One region of the Streptococcus sp. ELY_125 genome, then DNA from elsewhere that is predicted to be linked to it. Evidence: predicted binding sites of a transcription regulator. Region 1 holds the regulator's gene; the other holds the start of a gene.
The links. Region 1 encodes HrcA, which represses chaperone genes, less so after heat shock. Its sites were predicted from a motif close to TTAGCACTCNNNNNNNNNGAGTGCTAA; they were not measured.

Region 1 (9,879 bases):
CCAAGGGGCGTTTGAGTATCTACATTGATCACACCTTGACCGTGACATCGACTGCAGGTCACTGGACTCGTTCCAGGCTTGGCCCCAGAACCATGACAGGTGTGACACTCAGCTTCCCGATTATAGGTAACATCTTTTTCAGCCCCAAAAACCGCCTCTTCAAATTTCAAGTTCAAGCGATATTGCAAATCATCACCTTGACGTGGCGCATTGGGATTGCGGCTAGTACCTCCACCAAAGAAACTGGAAAAGATATCTTCGAAACCACCGAATCCTGCGCTATCGAAACCGCCAAAACCGCCACCGAATCCTGCATTGGCACCGTCTGGTCCATACTGATCATAAGCAGCACGTTTTTGCTCGTCTCCCAAGGTTTCGTAAGCCTCTTGAATATCCTTGTATTTTTGCTCAGCCCCAGGCTCTTTGTTGATGTCTGGGTGGTATTTCTTAGACATCTTACGATAGGCTTTTTTGATTTCATCTTGCGAGGCATCCTTGGACACCCCCAGACGGTCATAATATTCTTGATTGTTCATAATTTATGATACAAAAGGCGTTAAGAAAACCGTATGAAAATAGGAAACTGACGCAGTGTGTCAAACACACTAGGAAGTTTATCTTTTTCACTAGGTTTTTAGCCTGTGTTCGAATAAACGAACTTGTATTCCTTTCTATTGATGTACTATGAGAAAACAGAAAATCCTGATTTTCTAGACGATTTATCTTTTCACACAAATTTTTAGGGCGGGTTCAATTCCTTTCTATAAAGTTTTTTTCTGTGGACAAACTCCTAAGAGACTTAAAAAATAGAAAACTGTCCGATGATTCCTTGCATCTAGATAAAGCTTATCTTTTTGGCACAGTCCTTAGTCCGCGTTCAGTTGAGAACACCTGTATTTCTTTCTGTTTAAGCTTGGAAAATCCTTACCGAAAATTGATAAAATCGCTATCAAAATTGCAAAGAAATAATTAGTCAAAGTAGCTAATGGAAGCAGTTTACAGCATGTTTGTGACCTGCCCTCATCACTCTTATAGAGGTGAGACGACGAAATCACAACTCTGCTGATCGATTTTTGCCTTATTCTCAAAAACAGAGGCTGAGTTGCAACCTCTGCAGTTGGTTTTATAGTAGAGTTACTATCTCGCTTTCGAATTTCCACGCTCAGGGTAGAACAGTTCACAGGTCTTGCCACCAGCTCATCATTTTTTGGCTCGTAGGATAAATTGCCCACTGGGTGGGGCGTTTTTGCGACACGAGGATGCAAAATCGATAATATTTTACTGACGAGTTAGTAAGACACCTAGGTTATTCGCTATAGCGACAACTGTTAACTGATGAGCTCTTTAGTATAGTCGTCAGTTTTGGTGGGTTATTTCTCCGTGAACTCCCCATCTACAACATCATCGCCACCATTACCGTTATTGTCAGCTGAGTCAGTTGCTTGCGCACCTTCTGCTCCGCCAGCTGCCTGCTGCTCAGCAGCAGCTTGTTCGTAAAGTTTTACCGCAAGAGCTTGAGCTTTTTCATTGAGAGCTTCAAGTTTAGACTTCATGTCGTCAAGATTGCCTGATTCCTGAGCGGCTTTTAATTCATCAAGAGCTGATTGGGCTGCGTCACGTTCGCTATCGAAGCCTTTGCCTTCAGTTTCTTTAATGGTCTTTTCTGTTGCAAAGATCGCTTGGTCAACTTCATTCTTGAGATCAACTTCTTCTTTACGCTTAGCATCAGCGTCAGCATTGGCCTCCGCATCTTTCATCATGCGATCGATTTCTTCTTCAGAAAGACCGTCATTTGACTTGATAACAATGTGCTGTTCTTTTTGCGTACCAAGGTCTTTGGCTTTAACCGATACAATACCGTTCTTGTCAATATCAAAGGTTACTTCGATTTGTGGTACACCACGAGGAGCAGCTGGAATATCGGTCAATTGGAAACGTCCAAGTGTCTTGTTATCAGCTGCCATTGGGCGTTCCCCTTGGAGAACATGGATATCAACAGCTGGTTGGTTATCGGCTGCGGTTGAAAAGACTTGTGACTTAGAAGTTGGGATAGTTGTGTTGCGGTCAATCAACTTCGTGAAGACACCGCCCATAGTTTCGATACCAAGTGACAGTGGGGTCACATCAAGAAGCACGACGTCTTTGACATCACCAGTGATGACACCACCTTGAATAGCAGCACCCATGGCTACGACTTCATCAGGGTTTACAGATTTGTTTGGTTCTTTACCAGTTTCAGCCTTAACTGCTTCAACAACAGCAGGGATACGCGTTGAACCACCAACTAAGATGACTTCATCAATTTCTGACAGGCTCAAATCAGCATCAGACAAAGCTTGGCGAACAGGGGTCTTGGTGCGGTCAACAAGATCGCGAGTCAAATCATCAAATTTAGCACGTGTTAATGAGACTTCCAAGTGGAGCGGTCCAGCATCACCCGCAGTGATGAAAGGCAGGCTGATTTGTGTTTGGGTGACACCCGACAAGTCCTTCTTAGCTTTTTCGGCAGCATCTTTCAAACGTTGCAGAGCCATCTTGTCAGTTGACAGGTCAATGCCATTTTCTTTCTTGAATTCATCAACCAAGTAGTCAATAATCTTTTGGTCGAAATCGTCACCACCTAGTTTATTATCACCAGCAGTAGCCAATACATCGAAGACACCATCGCCTAACTCAAGGATAGAGACATCAAAGGTACCGCCACCAAGGTCAAACACTAAGATTTTTTCATCTTTATCTTGTTTATCAAGACCATAAGCAAGGGCTGCTGCAGTTGGTTCGTTGACGATCCGTTCGACTTCAAGACCAGCGATTTTACCAGCATCTTTAGTTGCTTGACGTTGCGCATCATTGAAGTAGGCCGGAACAGTGATGACAGCCTTTTCAACTTTTTCACCAAGATAATCTTCAGCATATCCCTTGATGTATTGCAGAATCATAGCTGAAATTTCTTGAGGAGTATATTCTTTATCATTGGCAGAAACTTTTTCAGAGGTTCCCATTTTAGACTTAATGGAAATAACCGTATCTGGGTTTGTTACTGCTTGACGCTTAGCGGCATCACCGACAATGATTTCCCCATTTTTAAATGAAACAACCGAAGGAGTTGTACGGTTACCTTCTGGGTTAGCGATAATTTTACTTTCAGTGCCTTCAAGAACGGCAACTGCTGAGTTTGTTGTTCCTAAGTCAATACCAATAATTTTAGACATAATACAAGATACCAAGAACATTGAAACAGTCCAGCGACTGCTATTAACGTTCAATTCCTTTCAAAATTTAAATTATTATTCTTGTTCGTTATTTACTAGTTTTCTGTCATTTCGGACAAGTCAGTCTGTTACTAGTTTGATAGTAAAATCGATACCATTTTGCTATCGAGCTAGTAAGGAGTCTAGGCAATCCGCCATAGCGGTTGCCGTATAATGATGAGGCGTTTTAATGCCCATCATTATTGACTAGTTATACACCACCACCATAGCTGGCCGAAGCAGCCGATCGTGCAGTTTGTAGCCTTTTTGGAAGATTTCTGCAATACTGTCTGCTGGGTGCTCATCGTCAGCTGGTAAGGTCTGCACTGCCATGTGAAAATTGTGATCAAAGCTTTCGACTGTTACTTCTTCCACGCCTTCTTCTTTGAGAGCTTGGATCAGGCTTTCTTGTACCATTTCCAAGCCTTTTTTCACATCATCGCTCAAGCCCTCAACCGCTAAAGCACGCTCCAAATTATCCAAACTAGGCAAAATCGCCTTAGCTAGATCCTGTGAACGATACTTTTGCAGCTGCTGGCGCTCTTCATTGGCGCGTCGCTGAATATTTTGCATCTCCGCGTGAGCCCGCAGATATTTATTTTCAAAATCATCTGCCTTCGCAAGAGCTTCTTCAAGTTCTGATTTTTCAGGAGCCTCTTCATCATTATCGACTACAGTCGCCTCCTGCTGATTTTCTTCATCTTCAGAAACCGTTGTCACTGTCTCTTCAGCAGCCTCTTCGTTTTCTTTTTTAATATCTTCTGACATAATGCCTCCTATTTAATTTACCTCGTAATGATTACTGCTAAGATAGCGATAAAAATCCGCTAACTTCATCGTTAAAACCCGACTAACAATGCTAAGAAGTCCCAAAGTCCGCTGATAATCTACAGTAACAGGCCCCATAAGACTCAAGCTACCGAATCCACGATAAGGGATTAAAAATTTGTAGGATAACTGAGTCAAAGACTTAAGCCCTTGTTGATTTTCTTCAGCCAATCGAATAACATAAGGCTGCTCATCTTGAAATTGTTTTCTAATATCCAGAGCCAACTCTTGATTATTATCAAACAAGCGATAGGTTTTAACATCAGCATATCTGAGGAGATTCTCTTTACCAGATAAGAACAGTTTTTCTACAAACATTTCCTTAAAGATATGTTCAAATAATTCCAAGACATTATCTGTTACCTTGAAATAGCGTTGGACAATCTGCGGGATCTCAGTTCGAATCCGATAATGAATTTCCATCACTGTTTGCCCTAAAAAGCGTTCACATACCAGATTGCTTAAAGTGGCTAAATCCTCATCAAGAAAATTCTTGGGAATAGCAAACTGACTTGTAACAGTATTGGAATCATCAAAAGTCATGACAGCTAGAGCATCGTGGTGACTGAGCTTTACAATATCAAAAGCGCTCAAGCGCTGATTGCTAGGTTCAACATCCAGAGCAACAGCAGTACAGCCAGTCAGCTTTGCCAAAATATCACTAGCCTTTTGTAACAAATCCTCTAATTTAAAAAATTCAAAGTCAAAAGCCTTGACGACCTCATAAACATCCGCTTCATCAACACGCTCAAGATTTAACAAATGATTGACATAGTATTGAAAACCTTGACGACTGGGCAAGCGACCACTTGATGTATGAGCTTTTTCCAATAAACCAATTTTTTCTAAAGCAGCCATATCATTACGAATCGTAGCACTGCTAGAAGCAATGTAGTTCTGTAAAAGCTTTGATCCGACAGGTTCATGAGTCTGTGTAAACAATTCAATAATGACGGACAAAATATCATTTTGACGCTGTGTAATCATCCCCGACACCTCCTGTCAGATTTAGCACTCTTATGACACGAGTGCTAACTTATGTTTCTATTATACTGCTCTAAAAATTGATGTCAAGGGAAAAACTCAAAAAATTAGCACTCTTTCAAAAAGAGTGCTAAAAGACTTATTTCTACTGCAATTTGGGCAATAGGTTTAGAAACCTTCCATCCACCTCATTTATCATACTTTGTTAGCTGATGCTTCTGAATAATAGCAGTGAGTTTATCCGCATAATGAGGATCGGGACTAACGCCAGCTTTTTGCAAGGCTTGAACAGCAGTCGTGTATTCCTCAGCTGTTGCTACTGTTGTATAAAGCTGGGTCCCCCACAGTCCAGAACTCAATGCCTCCATATAAGCCGAAAGGCTACTCTGCCAGTCCGTATAAATGGCGTAAGGCTGCTTAACTGTCCGCCATTGACCCGATTCGTAAGACTGAGTCGTTAAAACAATCCTTGCCTGTCCTGATTGTGCTAACATACCTGTATAGTTGTGATAACGCACCGCTAGTAAATTAGAGCCATAGTCAGACGACTGAGCCATCTGGGCAATGATAATAGAAGCTTTGACTCCATACGCTTTGGATAGTTTTTGAGCAGTTGGAGCAACCTCCTTGATAAAAGCTTCCTGACTATAGTGAGATACCACCTTAGTGTTGGCAGCCTTAGTTCTCATGTTAAAAAGCAAGGGCAAAAGGATAAGGGCTAAAACAAAGCCAAAAACAATTATAAAAGGCCGAAATTTTAGCCTAGTTCTCATAAATATACCTCCTTACTTATTTCTTCTTGAGCACTGCAAGGTACTCTTCCAAGCTTAGATCATGCTCCGTCATATATTTGGCCGAGGCCTTACCGACATAGCGGAAATGCCAGTCTTCATAGTCTACGCCTGTTGAGTCACTTTTGCCCTTTTCAAAGCGTAACACAAAACCATATCGGGGGGCCAACTTCTTAATTTGAGAAACAACAGTTGGATCGCTTTCGTTAAGATTGTCAACGGTACTCATATCAATAGCTAAACCTGTCTGATGTTCACTAGCACCTGCCGGCTGCGAATAGGTCTTGACCTTTTCCTTGGCCTCATCCTCGCTCAAACTAGGATCACTGGACATTTCTTGTTTAACATAAGAACTAAAGAGCTCCTCCTGATAGGCGACACTGCGATAGCCTGAAATCAAATGCTCACTGCTATCAATTTGTTGGGCCGCCTCTAAAAAATCTCTAACATTATCAGCAATTCGAGAATCCACCTCTATATTATCCACTGAAGTCAATTCAGGATTAAGTTCTTCTGTAAGATTATCCCGATTGACAAGAATCAGCTGCCAATCGTCTGCTGAAACATTTGGTAATTCTGCAGTTGCTTTAGACTCTTTCATAGCAGATTGATGAGAAGACGAATTGACTTGAGACTGGTGAGATTCTTGTTTATCACGAACATAGGCAACACCAAAAATAATTAGCAGGGCAGCGATAAAAGCTACCAAGAGATTGCGATTACGACTTTTCATACACTTCCTTTTCTAACAATTCTCTGCCTTTTTGGCGATAAGACATATCACCGATAGCATCAATATGAAATCGACCTTCTTCATAAGTCAGCTGACAAACACTGCCATTATCTAGAGCTAGACTGCGCGGTAAAGTTGAATCCAGCAATCCCATCAGTGTGCCGATAGTCATACCGTGGCTAACTACGATAGCATCACCACCCCCTTGACTCTCAACTTCCTTAGCAATATCGGTAAATCCCGAAAGGATCCGTTCCCTCAGCACATCCCAAGGCTCAGCCCAGCCTGCTGTATCAACGGCTAAAATAGCATCAGCCATATCCTTATATGTCAGCTCTTCAACAGGCTTATCAAAAACCCGTGGCATAACACCGTTAAAGAGTTCAGCATCATACCCTCCGTCCAAACTACCAAAGCACCACTCACGAATCCGCTTATCCCGCTTATAAGGAATCGTCTCTTGCCCCAGTTCACTCAGGATAATTTCCATCGTCTGTAGAGTCCGGCCACTGTCGCTAGAGTAAGCCGCAGCAAAATGCAAACCGGCCGCTTTCAAGCCAAGACCCAACTCCTTGATTCCTTTTTCTCCATCTTTCGTCAAGGGTGTATCTGACCACCCCTGCGCCCGACCAATTGTATTAAACATGGTTTTCCCGTGACGGGCAATAAATAGTCGTGTTTTTGCCATAATAAGACCTTCTCCCGAGTTTTTTATTATTATACCAAATTTAAGCCAATTAAAACACCTATCAAAAAATAGGTGTCCAATAATTAATTTTTAAAACTATGAATAGGGGCAGGAATCTGACCACCTCTCGCAATAAAATCTGCAGATGATTTCTTGTTGACAGACATAACTGGGGCTGCACCCAACAGACCGCCGAATTCGATCATATCGCCTTCTTTTCCTTTAGGAATAATGCGCACCGCTGTTGTCTTCTGATTGATCACGCCGATAGCTGCCTCATCAGCAATCATGGCCGCAATAGTCTCTGCTGGGGTCTCCTCGGGAATAGCAATCATGTCTAAACCAACCGAACAAATCGCTGTCATTGCTTCTAATTTTTCCAGATTCAGAGAACCGCTTTGCACTGCTGCAATCATCCCTTCATCCTCCGACACAGGGATAAAGGCACCGGATAGACCGCCAACTTGGTTGCAGGCCATAACACCGCCCTTTTTGACTTGGTCATTAAGCAGAGCCAGCGCTGCCGTTGTACCATGAGTGCCGACTGTCTCCAGCCCCATTTCTTCAAGAACTCGAGCAACTGAATCGCCGACTGCCGGAGTCGGAGCAAGCGACAGATCAACAATACCAAACTTAACACCCAAGCGCTCCGACGCCAAACTACCTACTAATTGGCCAATTCGAGTAATTTTGAAAGCTGTTTTTTTAACCGTTTCAGCGACAACGTCAAAGCTTTGACCGCGAACTTTTTCCAAAGCACGCTTAACCACCCCTGGTCCTGAGACACCAACATTAATGACAACATCGGCTTCTCCTACGCCGTGAAAAGCACCTGCCATGAAAGGATTGTCCTCAACAGCATTCGCAAAAACAACCAGCTTAGCAGGACCCATCTCAGAAGCTGCCGAAGTCTCCTTGATAATGCGCCCCATATCACGTACTGCAGTCATATTGATACCAGACTTGGTTGATCCGATATTGACAGATGAACAGACAAAGTCAGTCTCAGCCAAAGCTTGGGGAATAGAATTGATGAGAATTTCATCTCCCTTTTGATAGCCCTTTTGCACCAATGCTGAAAAACCGCCGATAAAATTAATACCAATATTTTTAGCTGCGCGATCCAGCGCCTTAGCTAAAGGAACATAACTGTCTGCATCCGTCGCTGCGCCAATGATGGAAATAGGTGTTACAGAGATACGTTTGTTGACAATTGGAATCCCCAATTCAGCTGAAATTTCATCCCCAACTTCAACCAACCTGCTCGCCTTATCAACAATTTTTTGGTAGACTTTTTCAGCAGCTCTACTGATATCTGAATCAATGCAATCAAGAAGAGAGATACCCATGGTAATGGTACGAACATCAAAATTCTGCTCTTCAATCATGGCTATGGTTTCTGTGACCTGCTTAATATCCATTTCCTTACCCCCTTATAAATTGTGCATGGCATCAAAAATAGCAGAGCTTTGAATATTAATCTTAACCTGCAGCCTCTCTCCCAGCGCTTCCAACTCAGAGCGCAAAATAGCAAAGTCCTTCTTCTCTTCTGAAGAAACTATGGCCATCATCATAAAATACTCATCTAAAATAGTTTGAGTAATATCATCAATGTTAAGACCTAAATCAGCTATTTTAGTTGAAACGCCAGCCACAATTCCTTGGGTATCTTTCCCAACAACGGTAATAATCGCTTTCATGTTAAACACCTCTTCGTTTAATATTGTTAGTATTTTATCATATAAATAAGCTTTTTTCTACGAATATTCGGGGCTAAAGGCTTAATTCCCGAACTTTTTGGAATAAAAAAGAGTCTGGGACAAAAGTCCAGACCCGTTAGCATTATCCTAGATTTACCAGATCGACGCAGTGGTTGGGAGTAAGACTTCTTGGCATAGCCAAGAAGTCTTACTCCTGCACAGTTCATTAGGTGCTTTAACACCCAATGAACCACTGCTGATTGGCGATCCTTATCTTGAGGTGCAGTCCTATTTTTAGACGACTCCTTAAACAGTCCAGTGGAGTTTGGCAGTGGGGATAGACTGCCAAGACCTGCCACCTAAAAACAAGAAAGTGGCAGAGGTTTGAACCATAAAATAAGAGAGCGAGGAAAATCAAAATCGTGATTTTACCACGATTTACTGATTGAGCCCCACTCTCTGTGCTAAATTGAATACGCTCCAAACTCGGTATCTAGATAAGCCTCCTTGTGCGCAAGGCTACCTTCTTAAAATCTTAGTTGCTTCTATGAACCCAGTATTCTTAGAATAAAAGCAGCCTGCAATACTTGCAAAAGGGGGAAAGCTTCCCAAAGTTTGCCTCTACATCCCTATTTTGCTTTGAGCGTAAAAGGCTTAATACCTTAATTATTAAGGGCAGCAGCCATTGTTGCAGCAACTTCGTTTTCAAAGTCATTAGAAGCTTTTTCGATACCTTCACCAACTTCAAAGCGCGCAAATTCGGTAACTTTGGCATTTACTGAGTCAAGATAGGCTTCAACCGTCTTGCTGTCATCCATGATGTACACTTGGGCAAGTAATGTGTATTCCTGGTCAACTTTAGTATTGTCCAACATGAAGCGGTCCATTTTACCTGGGATGATTT
Region 2 (9,879 bases), on a different contig from region 1:
TCAGTATTATGGTAATTATTGCTATACTTTTGCTTACCTTGGGAATTCTAGGATTCCGAGGCCAGGAAAAGGCAGCACAAAAGAATATCGAAGGGGACTGGGAATTAGTTGAAACAGCTTACTACGATGATGGTGGTTGGGATACTTTTTCGCAGAATTCTAGGATCGTTGATAGTAAGTATAAAGAAGATACTAAAGGATTAAAGATTAATACCTTTTTGTCCAGCAAAAATGGTAACTTAGTATCCTATAACTATATAACATTCCCGCCAGCGCTACAGGATGAGTTACCAGATGATGTGTATGCCACTGCCTCTTTGGCTGACCCAGCTTTGACTTTAAATGTTAAAACCAAGGAGCATCGCATTGAGACTCGTATTGAGGATAGTAAATTCTATAACTATTATCTGGCTGATCCAGATGAACCACTCCAACTCGATGATTGGAAAGCAAAATATTTTATCAATGACAATCAACTAACCATTGTTTATTTTGAACATGGTGAACCTTACTTTAAGGAAACCTACAAATCCATGACTAAGCAAGAAGCTAAGAAAGCTAAAAACAAGGCTAAAAATGGATATGAAGCCTATCACGACCTTTTAGATGAGTACTACGGTGATGATGAGGAATACAGTGATGACAGTGACTATCGCGGCGGGGGCGAATTCCAAGCCGGATAATCCCCCCCTTCTATTATGTGTTTAAACAACGAAGATAATTTGCTTTCTCCTCGCTGATCTTCGAGGCCCTATAATTCTTGACGAGGAATTATAGGGCCTTTTTGGTGTTCAGCTTAAAACGGGGACTTAGCTTTTACCGCTATCTCCCCCTTCCAAAAGTTCCAGAGGATCTTTCGAGCTTGAAAATCGTGTGGATAGGATTCATCTTCCCTTTTTAGTTGAACCTGGTGACGATTATTACGATTTAGAAGGTAATTTTTGCCAACAGTTGGAATAAAACAACCACTGTGTCATATATAATCCAAACTTGAGATATCTTTGTTCTGACCACTTTTGCTAGTTTTTGAGTATACAAAAAGGCATCTGCAAAGCAGACACCTACAGGGAGATTCACACTATATATATCTTAGAAGGGTAGAGTCACCTGAGTAAGAAGATAGGACATTCCCCAGCGAAGAACAAAATCAAAAGCGTAGATAATTGCAGTGAAGAAAGCCGTATACTCCAAAATTGCGAAAAAGTCAATCCAGCGTTGTTTAGGAGTTGGCCAATTTGTTTGTTCTAAGATTTGAAAAATTCCAGCTAAAAATTTCACGATAATTCCCTCTCTTTTGCTAAACTGTTAGCGTGTTTCTTTGTGCAAGGTGTATTTTTGACAGTGTTTGCAATATTTATTGACCTCTAAGCGTGTCGGTTTAGGGTTACTGCTTATGCTGATTGAATAATTGCGCGAACCACATTCCGAACAGGCTAGGCTTGCTTTTTTCTGCGCCATAAGTCCTCCGTTTTAATCCCACCTATTGTAGCATGAATTAGGATTTCAATCAAGTTAATAAGTTTATCTGAGCCTAAACTATCTGATCAACTGCAGCTTAGATAAAATCAGCGACTAAATCAACAAAGAGGCTGAAACAAAAAGTCCAGCCCTTTTGAATGTATATAAAAGCATCAGACAACATAAGGGGAACAAGATCTGTTCTTACTCCTACACAGTTGGTACTTTGGCACCCACGACGTACTGTGGAGGTCCTTAACTGGAAACAACTTAGCTCTCGGGTATCCACCTTAAAATAAGAAAACAAACGCTTCGAATGATTGATTGCTTATAGATCATTTTATGTGTTATATAATTTACGAATGCTAGCTAGACTCTGGCAGATGCCTGATTCATTCCCGATTTTGCAGGCGATAGCACTAACATCATAGTGGTCTCCCTACTCTCTCGTTAATGTATCTCCATTGCGAAAAAAGATAAGATCATTTATTGGAGCCAGCCTTTGAAGGTATTCCAAGCATCCTTAGCTTTATCTACAATACCAGAATCATCGACGGCCTGACCAACCTTGTCTTTGGCATCTTCGGCCGCATCACCAATTTGATCAATAATCCCTTTAGATTCATCCGCATTGGCGCTGCTATCTTCATTATTAGCATCGTAGGTTAGATCCTGACCATCCGATAAATAGGCATTCTCTTGAGAAAATTCTGTCCCCTTGGTGTAGGGTAGAATGTAACTCGATACTTGGCTAAAGACATTGTCAGAAGTTCCATATTCATCAACAATATAATGATTTTCGTCCGTATGCTCAAAGCCCATCCACTGAGCAATGACCACATCAGGTGTATAACCGATAACCCATTCATCACTGATCAAGTTTTCGTCAAAGTTGGTTTCAGTAGTCCCTGTTTTCCCAGCCATAGTATAGCCATAGGCATTAGCACTGACAGCTGTCCCGTTGGAAAAAGTCCCCAGCATCATACTAGTCATCTTGTTGCTGACAGACTTACTAATAACGCGAGATGAAGCTTTCTTATACTCGACGACGGGCTTACCTGAGGCCGTCTCAATCTTAGTGATAAAGTGGGCTTCATTCATAACCCCACCATTAGCAAAAGTGGAGTATGCTTGAGCCATTTCTAATGGGTTAGTTGTGACACTGCCACCAAGGGCAACACCTAGGTTTTTAGGCACATTATCCATATTGAGACCAAATTTTTTACCATAATCAAAAGCCGTGCTGACTCCCATTTCGTTCAGCAGATGAACAGCTGGAATATTATAGGAATTGGCCAATGCCTGATACATAGGAACACTTTCCGTCTCAATACCGCCGTAGTTAGAAGGAGCATAACCATTATAATCCTGAACAGTATTAGGAAGCTCCTCATCAATATCATAACCTTCGGCTACAGCTGGTGAATATACAACCAGAGGCTTAATCGTTGATCCTGGACTGCGCGATGACTGAGTAGCATAGTTATAGGATCTAAAGGTGGGATCATCCGTCGAGCCGAGACGTCCAACTAGACTGCGGACACCGCCGGTCGATGGGTCGATAGCTACACTGGCAGACTGAGCTGTTGAGCCATCATAAGGTGAGGTAGGAAAATTGGCCGTTTGAGCATAGACTGTTTGCATTCCATCTTGATAGTTGGTATCCAATTCAGTGTAGATCTTATAGCCATTATTAAGAATATCTTTCTCCGATATCCCGTATTTATCAATAGCTTCGTTGACTACAGCATCAAAATAAGAGGGATAATTATACTCCTCAGCCTTGCCCGCATAGGTATCACTAAGGCGGCTGGATATATCAACGCCCCTATATGATTTTGCATCAGCTTGTGTCAAATAGCCAGCATTAACCATGTTTTGCAGGACAGTATCGCGTCGGTTGGTAGCATTATCAGCTGAATAAAGCGGATTATAAATCTCTGGGCCTTTCAACATTCCCGCCAAAGTTGCCGCTTCATCAACAGTCAAATCAGCAGCACTGGTTCCAAAATATTTCTGACTGGCATCCTCAACTCCCCATACACCATTGCCAAAGTAGGCATTGTTGAGATACATAGTTAAAATTTGGTTTTTGGAATATTTCTTATTGAGCTCTACTGCTAGGAAAAATTCCTTAGCCTTCCGCGTAACAGTCTGTTCCTGAGTCAGGTAAGCATTCTTGGCTAACTGCTGGGTAATTGTTGAGCCTCCTCCGAATTTTCCGGCAGTTAGAACAGCTAAGAAAAAGCGCTTATAATTAATACCGTGATTCTTATAGAAACTGCGATCCTCGGTTGCAATGACAGCTTTTTCTAAATCATCAGAGATAGCATCTAATTCAACATAGGTTCCCTTATTCCCCATCAGGTTACCAGCTTGCTGACCTTCTTTATCATAAATAACCGTTGAAGATTTCAAAGCATCCTGTAAGTCAGATACATTAGTTGTTTTGGCTAGATAAAAAAGATAGGCCGCTGTAAAAAGAACAAAGATACTAGCTCCAATGGCCAAAATCTTGTTAATCTGGTAGCGACGCCAAAAACGGCGAATCCAAGATTGTTTATCTGGGATGATGACCTTGAGAAAAGCGAGTTTAGGATATTTTTCAATCAGCCTGTCTAGGTGACTCTGATGGTGGCCTTGACTGCGATGGTACTCGCTTTCATGAACAGGTACTGACTCCAAGCGCTGGGTCATGCTCATTTCATCACCAGCTTGACTGTCAGACGGCTTCCTTGAAGGTTTTTCTTTATTCTTGTTTCTATTCAGCAGCTTCGTTTTCAATTGACGAGCCTGCTGTTTGATTATCTCTAAAAACTTCATAGCCCTATTATAGCAAGTTTCCTTCAAAAACCTAGAGAGAAAATGCGATTTGTGCTAAAATCAAAAGCATGAAATTCCGAATTACTCTACCGCCCTCTTTCCCCCAGACAACAGTCAAAGGATTGCTGGAGGAACACTGGTTAGTTCCCCGCAAAATACGTCACTTTCTACGGACGAAGAAGCATCTGTTTGTCAATGGAAATAGCATCAACTGGCAGAGCCCTGTTCAAGCTGGAGATTATATTGATGTGATTTTTGACCAAGACGACTACCCTAAAAAAGAAATTCCCCTAGGTCAAAAAGAGCTAGTCGACTGCTGCTATCAAGATGAACATCTGATTATCGTTAATAAACCCGAAGGAATGAAAACCCACGGCAATGCCCCTGATGAGGTGGCCTTACTCAACCATGTGTCTGCCTACGCTGGGCAAACCTGCTATGTCGTCCATCGCTTGGATAAGGAAACTAGCGGCTTGGTGCTTTTTGCTAAAAATCCTTTTGTACTACCCATTCTTAATCGATTATTAGAAGATAAAAAGATTAGTCGTCATTACTGGGCTTTGGTTCAGGGGGGATTTAGGCAAAAGAAAGTCACTTATACTGATAAGATTGGACGAGATCGACATGACCGCAGAAAGCGTATCGTTAGTCCCCAGACAGGCCAAGGGGCTATTACTCATGTCACTAAACTCAAGAGCTTTCCCAATCAGACTCTTGTTGACTGTCGGCTAGAAACTGGACGAACCCATCAAATTCGTGTCCATCTAGCCTATCACGATCATCCCCTCATTGGTGATCCACTTTATCATAGGCATCCCAAGGGGCGACTGATGCTTCACGCTTACCAGCTCAGTTTTACCCATCCCTTTACAGCAGAAATTCTGACGTTTAAAGCCAAATCAGCAAGCTTTGAACAAGGACTACACGATAGAATGAAGTAGTATCATGCTCCTTTCAAATTTCCCTAGAGAGTTTATAGTTAAAACTGTAAGAGGCTGCAAAGCCGCCGTATAGGAGAGTTAAAGCTCCTTGATTACTTGGATTCTTTTAATTTGGTAGCCTCTCCATTATTGATTATCCCTTGTAAGCTCTAATGGAAACTTCGATAGGCTAGCAGCCTGAATTATCGGAATTGGTAATGATTTTATTACTTTATTATCATAATATACATCCTATGCTAGGATATTTTGTTCCAGCACATATTTTTCATAAGATCTCTTTACAAATTTAGGAAAACAGTATATAATCATTGTATCGATAAACTAATACAAAGGAAATTACCATGAAACGAAGTGAATTAAAATCTCGAGCTAAACAAAAGCTTTCTGGCAATTGGAAATGGGCTATCGGGGTCGTTGCTATCGTTTGGCTTATTCAGATTTTTCTTCAAACGGATAGCATCCATGATATCCTAACCACAAAGGAATTGATGACTCACCATAATGGTCTTATTACTGGTATACATGTCACTTTTTATGCTTCACCTTTGGTACAAACCGGCGGCCTATTCCTTGGCTTGATTGCTGCCAGTACTATTCTAGGCTTTCTTCATTTGATTGATAATCGTAAGGACGAAAATATTCTTGCCAGCGTCTTCGCAGGATTTACAGAAGGTCGTATTTGGTCCTTTATTCTGACTTGGATTCTTCAATATATCTTCATACTACTTTGGACTTTGCTCCTCATTATCCCTGGCATCATCAAAGCTTACTCTTATGCTATGTCTATCTATATCGTTGATGATCTTAAACGACAAGGAAAAAAACTAACAGCTACCGAAGCCATCACCAGATCCAAGCATTTGATGAAGGGACACAAATGGGAACTTTTCGTCCTTGATCTCAGTTTTCTTGGTTGGTGGCTCTTAGCAACCCTAACCCTTGGAATCGGCTATCTCTGGCTCTACCCTTACATCCTAGCGACACATGCTGAGTTCTACCGGACTCTCATTGGTCAAAATCCAGCTGCTCTAACGGATTAAAAGCTACTCCCATATTGAAAAGAAAAAACGGAAGGTTCAGATGAGCCTTCCATTTTTATAAGTTAGTGAGGAATATAATTCATTCATCATAGCAAGCCAGCCTAATCTTTCAGCCAATTATGATAGCTAGAAAGCCTTTAACGTTACAGTACAAAAAAGAGACAGCTGATAACACTGTCTCTTTAGAGTTAGCAAGAAGAGTCTGGGACAAAAATCCAGATCCATTAGCATTATCCTAGATTTACCAGATCGACGCAGTGGTTGGGAGTAAGACTTGTTGGTATAGCCAACAAGTCTTACTCCCACACAGTTCATTAGGTGCTTTATCTTCAATGAACCGCTGCTGATTGGCGGTCCTTATCTTGGGGCGCTTCCCTATCTTTAGGCGACTCCTTAAACAGTCCACTGGACTGTTTAACTACCACCTAAGTGATAGCTCCAACAGTCTGGGGATAGACTGCCAAAGCCTGCCACCTAAAAACAGGAAAGTGGCAGAGCCCTGAGCCTTAAAATAAGAGAGCGAGGAAAATCAAAATCGTGATTTTACCTCGATTTACTGATTGAGTCCCACTCTCTTAACCAGCCAGCTCCTTTGCTACTTAGATAGGTTGTCTCTATTACATCATGCCACCCATCATACCTGGATCCATAGCTGGTGCTGCCGGTGCTGATGACTCTTCTGGGTGATCAGCGACAACAGCTTCAGTTGTTAGAATGAGGCTAGCAACAGAAGCTGCATTTTGCAGGGCCGAACGGCTAACTTTGACAGGATCGATGATTCCTGCTTCAACCATATCTACCCAGCTTCCATCGGCTGCATTAAAGCCTGTACCAACAGCGCTAGCTTTAAGTTTTTCGATGATAACGGAACCTTCATAGCCAGCGTTACGGGCAATTTGACGAACGGGTTCTTCAAGCGCACGCAGAACAATGTTACGGCCAGTTGCTTCATCCCCCTTCACATCAAGAGAGGCAACTTTTTCAATGACATTAACAAGGGCTGTACCACCACCGGCAACGATACCTTCTTCAACAGCAGCGCGAGTTGCATTAAGGGCATCTTCAATGCGGAGTTTCATTTCTTTTAATTCGGTTTCAGTCGCAGCACCAACCTTGATAACTGCAACACCACCAGATAATTTTGCCAACCGTTCTTGCAACTTTTCACGATCAAAGTCTGATGTTGTTGTTTCTAATTGTGATTTGATCAAGTTGACACGCTCTGTAATGGCAGAGGCTTCGCCAGCTCCTTCAACAATCACTGTTGAATCTTTGTCAATAGTGATTTTAGCAGCCTGACCAAGAGAAGCGATGCTGGCATCCTTGAGTTCCAGACCGAGGTCTTCGGTAATGACAGTACCACCAGTCAAAACAGCAATATCTTCCAACATAGCCTTGCGGCGATCACCAAAACCTGGTGCTTTAACCGCAACAACATTAAAGGTTCCGCGAATCTTATTTAGAACCAATGTAGGTAAAGCTTCTCCATCAACATCGTCTGCGATAATCAAGAGCGGGCGGCTGGTTTTAAGTACTTCTTCTAAAAGAGGAAGAACATCTTGGATATTTGAAATTTTCTTATCGGTAATCAAGATATAAGGATTATCCAGATCAGCAACCATCTTTTCATTATCGGTTACCATGTATTGAGAAAGGTAACCGCGATCAAATTGCATCCCTTCAACAACGTCCAATTCAGTTTCCATACCACGGGACTCTTCAATGGTGATGACACCGTCATTGCCAACTTTTTCCATAGCTTCTGAAATGTATTCACCAACTTTTTCAGAACGTGAAGATACAGCAGCAACTTGCGCAATAGCTTCTTTACCAGAAACTGGTTGAGCGATAGCTTTTAAGCCTTCAACAGCTGTTGCAACAGCTCTTTCGATACCGCGACGGATACCGATTGGGTTAGCTCCTGCTGTTACATTTTTAAGCCCTTCGCGAACGATGGCTTGGGTTAAAACAGTGGCTGTAGTTGTTCCGTCACCTGCAATATCATTAGTTTTTGAAGCAACTTCTGAAACTAATTTGGCCCCCATGTTTTCAAAATGGTCTTCTAGTTCGATTTCCTTAGCAATAGTTACACCGTCATTCGTAATCAAGGGTGAACCAAAGGATTTTTCCAAAACAACATTACGACCTTTAGGGCCAAGCGTTACCTTAACAGTATCTGCCAGCGCATCAACCCCGCGCACCATAGCAGAACGGGCATCGGCTGAAAATTTAATATCTTTTGCCATAATAGTTACTTTCCTACTTTCTAAAGTTTCTATTTATAAAATTATTACAGACATGGGGCAGCTAGCCGATTAGGCTAATACAGCTAAAATATCTGCTTCACGAATGATTGAGACCTTGTCATCACCGTCTTTGACGTCAAGACCAGCTCCATTTTCAACGAGTACTTTATCACCCGCAGAAACGCTTGGAGCAACGAGTTCTCCTGTCAAGGTGCGACTACCCTGACCAACGGCTACAACAGTCGCTGTTTTAGTGGCTTCATGAGAGCCGCCTGCTAAAACAAAACCACTTGCTGTCGTTTCTTCTACTTCTTCAAATTTTACAACAATACGATCACCTAATGGCTTCAACATAATAAACCTCCAATATTTTTTAGCACTCTAATATCTTGAGTGCTAATTACACTTATCATTGTATCATTTGGTCAAAAATAGTCAAGAAAAAACTCTGTCTTCCGACAAAGTTTTTGTTTTATTTTGCTTTTGCCCGAGTCATCTTTTCTTCAAAGTCATCGATAACTTTTTGGACATTAAGGCGCCCCTTGTAAATACCGTAGCCAAAGAGCAGCATTCCTAATACTCCCAAGATAATCAGGACAATACCGATAATACGAACGACGAGATATGCTGAAAGCAGATAAACTAAGATGATACCAATGCTAGCGATGAGAAACATCAGCGTAAACCAACGTCCTAGATTTTCAATCATATGCTTTTGGTAGGCAATCTCCTTCTCATAACCGGTGATAAATTCTTTTTCTGTCAGCATAAGCGCTCCATTTTTTGATTTAGTATTTTAATCCTGGATCGAAGAAGCCTGTCAGGACACCAACAAGAGCAAGAACTACTAAGAGCAGCATAACTTTAATTGGCGACATATTTTTCTTAGCCATCAACCACCAGCAGAAAACGGTAATTAAAGCTGTTAACAAGCCTGGATAAACACCATCCAACTGGTCTTGCAACACTAAGAAAGCTTTTCCAGAAGAATTCTTCAATTCAAAGGCTGTTTTAATAGGAACCCAAGTTGCAGCTACAGCACCGACAACCATACCACCAACAATAGCTACGGCTTTACGGATAGCTTGTCCTTGGGGGCCAACCAAAACTTCAACTGCCTTATCCCCAAGTTCATAACCCTTGAAGTAGGCAAAACGCATACCAAAGTAGGCTAAGAGATTCCAAACCACAATATAGAATATCGCACCGACCGGCGAACCGCCAGTTGACAAGCCAAGGGCAATCCCTAAGATAATTGGAATCAAAGTACCGACAACAAGGGAATCACCGATACCAGCAACGGGTCCCATCAAACCAGCACGTAGACCATTGATAGTTTCATCATCAACACCATCTGAACCATTCGCACGA

Region 2: the regulator HrcA is predicted to act here: its motif matches at 8,882-8,908, upstream of groES (co-chaperone GroES).

What each region holds. Positions count from the first base shown of each region.
Region 1 is NZ_JBZFUM010000017.1:9,101-18,979, forward strand. It holds gene dnaJ (molecular chaperone DnaJ) at 1-536, opposite strand, end outside; gene dnaK (molecular chaperone DnaK) at 1,371-3,212, opposite strand; gene grpE (nucleotide exchange factor GrpE) at 3,459-4,019, opposite strand; gene hrcA (heat-inducible transcriptional repressor HrcA) at 4,032-5,066, opposite strand; gene AC4HAL_RS07610 (glycoside hydrolase family 73 protein) at 5,252-5,836, opposite strand; gene AC4HAL_RS07615 (M15 family metallopeptidase) at 5,853-6,587, opposite strand; gene AC4HAL_RS07620 (histidine phosphatase family protein) at 6,574-7,275, opposite strand; gene AC4HAL_RS07625 (PFL family protein) at 7,359-8,696, opposite strand; gene AC4HAL_RS07630 (ACT domain-containing protein) at 8,709-8,975, opposite strand; gene tsf (translation elongation factor Ts) at 9,638-9,879, opposite strand, start outside.
Region 2 is NZ_JBZFUM010000003.1:98,979-108,857, reverse strand. It holds gene AC4HAL_RS02330 (hypothetical protein) at 1-683, shown strand, start outside; gene secE (preprotein translocase subunit SecE) at 1,090-1,278, opposite strand; gene rpmG (50S ribosomal protein L33) at 1,306-1,458, opposite strand; gene pbp2a (penicillin-binding protein PBP2A) at 1,945-4,281, opposite strand; gene AC4HAL_RS02310 (RluA family pseudouridine synthase) at 4,350-5,222, shown strand; gene AC4HAL_RS02305 (DUF975 family protein) at 5,564-6,262, shown strand; gene groL (chaperonin GroEL) at 6,880-8,508, opposite strand; gene groES (co-chaperone GroES) at 8,578-8,862, opposite strand; gene AC4HAL_RS02290 (DUF202 domain-containing protein) at 8,981-9,277, opposite strand; gene AC4HAL_RS02285 (PTS system mannose/fructose/sorbose family transporter subunit IID) at 9,297-9,879, opposite strand, start outside.